2 regions of the Paenarthrobacter sp. YAF11_1 genome follow, and region 1 is predicted to be linked to the other one. Evidence: predicted binding sites of a transcription regulator. Region 1 holds the regulator's gene; the other holds the start of a gene.
What was found. Region 1 encodes LexA, which represses DNA repair genes until DNA is damaged. Its sites were predicted from a motif close to TCGAACANNTGTTCGA; they were not measured.

Region 1 (2,398 bases):
TGGCTGCCCAGATGTTGTCCGGAGCGAGATTGTGGCCAAGGTACTCGGCCAGGGCTTCACGAAGTTCGGTGAACTCCCGGTCCGGATAACGGTTCAGCCCCGTGGCCGCAGCGGCCACGGCCTCGGTGATGGCCGCCTGCACATCGGCAGGGACGCCATGGGTGTTTTCGTTGACATTGAGCAAAATGGGGACATCAAGCTGCGGTGCGCCGTACGGGCTCAGTCCACGCAGGTTGGTCCGGAGGGGTAGTCGGTCAAGTCGCTCAAGCTGGTCACTCACCACCACAGTTTAAGGGCTGCCGGGACTGCCGAACTAACTGTGACGCCGGGCGCCCGCCCCACACGGGACGGAACACACTAGTTTGCGGGCACGAACAACTGCTGGCCGGGCTGGATACGGCCGCCACGGAGGTCGTTGAGCTGAATGATCTCCGTAATGACATCGCGGGGATCCCGTTCAGGCGCAGCGGCACCGGCAATGCCCCAGAGGGACTGTCCCGGCTGGACCGTAACCGAGACGGCGACGGGCGGCTGGAGTTGCCCCTGCGAGTCCGAGGCCTTGGCCGGTGACGTGATAAAACCAGCCAGGCTCAGCAGCGCAGCCACCAGCAGCATGGCCGGGATGCCAAAGAAGACCATCCGTCCCCGTCGGGTCAGGCGCAGACGCGCAGGCGCCTGAGTGGTGCGGAAATCAGCGAACGTAGTGATTGCGGACATGAGCTGAGCCCTTCTGAGCTATTGCCGTGCGCCGGATCCCGGTACATGGCTGCCAATTCTGTGCGTTCCCCTGTCCAACCCCGGATGTTCGAACACTTCGTTCGAACATCCGGTGTCAGCGCCAGGTTTATAGAACACATATTCGAACCTTGCTAAGACATTTTTAGCACTTATCAACGAACGGTGTCGAGACTCGCTAGAACAAATGTTTGATAAACGCCTGTGGCTGCCCTACGTTTGAGTGAAGAAACAGCACTGTTTCAGTGGAACAGGAGGGTCTGACATTTTTTGCAGACCCGACGACCCCGGGCACACTCCGGGCGGAATGGAAAGGCATTGGCGAACATGGCAGCGAAAGCCACCGGCGGCGGGGCACCCCCGCGGAGCCAGCAGCCTCAAAAGAGTCCCAAGAGCCTGACCGTCCGGCAGAAGAAGATCCTGGAGACCATCCAGCGGTCAGTCAATGACAACGGGTATCCGCCCAGCATGCGTGAAATTGGTGACACCGTGGGCCTGGCCAGCCTGTCGAGCGTTACACACCAGCTCTCCCAGCTCGAAAAGCTCGGTTACCTCCGCCGCGATCCAAAGCGCCCCCGGGCCATGGAAGTCCTCATGCCATTGACCCTCGATGGCGGCCCCATTCCGGGAGTGGAAGCGCCCACCAATCTTCGCAGCACGGGTGGCTTTGCCGTGACCGAGCTTGCCAGCGCCAGCGACACCGCCATGGTCCCGTTGGTCGGTCGGATCGCTGCCGGCAGTCCCATCCTTGCTGACCAGACAGTGGAGGACGTCATCCCCCTGCCCCGGCAACTCGTGGGCCACGGCGAACTGTTCATGCTCAAGGTAGCCGGCGACTCGATGATCGACGCCGCGATCTGCGATGGCGACTGGGTAGTTGTCCGCAGGCAGAACGACGCCGTCAATGGAGACATCGTTGCCGCACTGCTGGACGACGAAGCAACGGTGAAGACCTTCCGCCAGCGCGACGGCCACACATGGCTTCTTCCGCAGAACACCCAGTACGAACCCATCCTCGGCGACCAAGCCACCATTATGGGCAAGGTCGTTTCGGTCCTGCGATCCCTCTAGGAGGCTTTGGCAGGGCCCAGGCGCTCCAGCACGCCCCGCACCACGGTTCGGTCCGTCGTCGCCCAGAACGGCGGCAGGGCTGCCCTGAGGAAGCCCCCGTAGCGCTCTGTTGAGAGCCTGGAGTCAAGGACCGCCACAACCCCTTTATCCCCCGTGGAACGGATGAGCCGGCCTGCCCCTTGGGCCAGACGGATGGCAGCGTGGGTTGCTGACACAGCCATGAATCCGTTGCCTCCGGACTGTGCCACGGCACGCGAGCGGGCAGTCATCAACGGATCATCCGGACGCGGGAACGGGATGCGGTCGATGACCACAAGGCGGCACGAACCGCCGGGGACATCCACACCCTGCCACAGCGACATCGTGCCGAAGAGGCAGGTATCGGGCTCGTCGGCGAACTGCTTCACCAGAGCTGCCATGGTGGATTCACCCTGGCAGAGAATACTGACGTCGAGGCGAAGCCTCATGGCATCGGCGGCTTCCTCAGCCGCCCGCCGCGACGAGAAAAGACACAGCGCTCCCCCACCGGAAGCGCGGATGAGGTCTTCCAATTCATCCAGGGCCTCGGGCGAGGTTCCACGGCCAGGCTTGG
Region 2 (2,398 bases), on a different contig from region 1:
AGACCGTAGTGAAGCGCGGTTACCGGCTGCGGGCGTAGGCTCCCTGCCTCCACGAGGTGGTTTCCTCCCACGTCAGGCCGCCTTCACCAAGGGCAGTTCATCCCAGTTGGTGGTGTACCGGGGGCTGAGCATGTCCCGTTTCATGGACCAGTCCGGTCCTCCCTTGATTCCCGCGTGCCCCAAACCGATGGAGCCGCGGCCGTACCGCTTGCTGACTTGCTCCAGCAGCGGGCCGATGCCACGCTCTTCGTGCCGGTTCTCGAAGATCTCCAAGGGCTTCTGGTTGCCGCTGGGGCGGAGGTCGGTCACCATGATGCCGGCCTTGGCGTATCTCACGCCTTCCTGGATCCTTGGAACCAACGCGTGCGCTGCCTTGGTCAGCAGGACGGGATCCGAGGTGGGCATCGGGAGTTTGACGTTAACGGTGGGAAACGACTTGTCGTTGGGGTTGTAGACCGATGTGGCAGCAAAGGCTGTCAGCAACTTTGCTTGGAGGTCGTGTTTGGCCAGCCTGGCACTTGCCATCTGCCCGTAGACGCTGAGCACCTGCCGCAGCTGCGCCGCCGTCGTAATCGGTGTGGAAAAGGAGCGGGAGAAGATCAACTGGTCCCTCCCGATCCTTTCCTCCTCCATCGGGATGCACGGGGTGCCCTGGAGTTCCAGCACCGTGCGCATCATGACAATGGAGAACTTGTCCCGCAAAGCCACGGGGTCAGCCCGGACCAGATCCAGGATGGAGAAGATCCCCATGGCATTCAGACGTTTGGTCAGCCTGGTCGCAACACCCCAGATCTCAATCACGGAGAGCCGCGCCATCAGCGCTTCGCGGAGGGCTTCAGGGATCGAGTCCCAGCGGCACACTCCGTTGAAGCCCGGATTGTGTTTGGCCCACTTGTTGGCCAACTTGGCGAGGGTCTTGGTTCTGGCGATGCCCACACAGACCGGAACCCCCACATGCCGTTGGCACGCAGCTTTGATGGTGCGTCCCAGTTCCAGCAGGTCTTCCGGCTGACCTTTCACCCCCAGAAACGCCTCATCAATGGAGTAGACCTCCTGCCACGCCGAGTAGCGGGCCAGAAGTTCCATGACGCGGGAACTGATGTCCCCATAGAGTTCGTAGTTGCTGGACAGGGCAATGAGTCCCCATTCCTCGGCCCGTGGAGCAAGTTTGAACCATGGCTCCCCCAGCCCGATCCCCAGCTTCTTGGCTTCCGGAGACCTGGTCACTGCGCAGCCGTCGTTGTTGGACAACACAATCAGCGGCTTACCCTCCAGCGAGGGGTTGAACGCACGCTCCGCCGACGCATAGAAGCAGTTGATATCCACGTGGGCGATCTCCTGCATCTGATGCATGATGGCTGGCTTGGACATCGTCCTCCTCCGTTCGGCCCTAGCATGCGCGCGGCCGTTCCTTAGCAGGACACGCCACGTATTCGAACATATCTTCGAATACCTTCACTGTACCGCCACGCACCGACAAGAAGACCTCGTCTCGATATGCATCTGACCCGGTAGTCCAGCAGAGGCCTCAACCCTTGACCGTAATTCGTTTTGAGGAGGACCACCTGGCCCCCATCGCACTGGCAAACGTGACGACCTCGGATTTGGCGGCACTTATCGCGAGATCCTTGACGCGGGCTTTGATCTTCTCATCGTCAATTACCCCGGATCTGCAGGTTCCGGCGTCGCATTTCAGGAACTTGCCGTAGCGGTTCCGGGCAATCACTATCCTCGCGTGTCGACCGAAGCATAAAGACGCTGGGCTGCAATGGTCGACGTCCTGACACCCATCACGCAGAACCGCGCCCGCCTCGTGGGCCATGCTCAAAAGAGCGCTCCAAAGCCGCGGTGAGAACAGCGGGCGCCAGCCGGTCCACCAGGTCTACCGGCCGGCCCTCGCGCAGCGCCGGGCATCCGGTGACCATCCAAGCGGCAAAGTAGTTATGCGGAATACCCAGGGCCATGGCCCGGACAAACAGCCCCAACACCACGGGGTGCAAGGACAGGTCTTCCCGGAACTGGAAGCCTGGACAGTAAGTGCCGTCCGCTGAAAACACCCGCACCAGTTGTTGCATCACAGGTTCCGGATCCTCATGTATCTGCGCAAGCCGGCTCCGGACCTTTTCCAGGCTTGGCAGGCCGAACTCAGCGCCCATCCGTTCCCACAGCTCGCTGGGAATGGGCCCTTGCGAACGGGCCGGACTCAGATGTGGTGCAGGCACGTGGTGGCAACTCCCCAGATGGTCAGTTCGGAAAGTGCCGGCACGCGGATGTCCGGATACTTGGGATTGTCTGCTTGGAGGATCACACCCGAAGGCGTGACGCGGAGCCTTTTGATGGTCAGTTCACCATCGAGGACAGCCACGACGACGGACCCATCCTTGGGCTCCAGCGCACG

Region 2: a site for LexA is predicted at 1,434-1,449, ahead of AB4Y77_RS06905 (Y-family DNA polymerase). Genes of this name have one in related genera too.

Annotation. Positions count from the first base shown of each region.
Region 1 is NZ_JBFRDF010000013.1:53,910-56,307, forward strand. Features, by position in the region: gene AB4Y77_RS18045 (histidinol-phosphate transaminase) at 1-280, opposite strand, end outside; gene AB4Y77_RS18050 (LysM peptidoglycan-binding domain-containing protein) at 358-717, opposite strand; gene lexA (transcriptional repressor LexA) at 1,063-1,806, shown strand; gene AB4Y77_RS18060 (ATP-dependent DNA helicase) at 1,803-2,398, opposite strand, start outside.
Region 2 is NZ_JBFRDF010000003.1:300,849-303,246, reverse strand. Features, by position in the region: gene AB4Y77_RS06910 (uroporphyrinogen-III synthase) at 1-38, shown strand, start outside; gene AB4Y77_RS06905 (Y-family DNA polymerase) at 73-1,371, opposite strand; gene AB4Y77_RS06900 (hypothetical protein) at 1,791-2,222, opposite strand; gene AB4Y77_RS06895 (LexA family protein) at 2,204-2,398, opposite strand, start outside.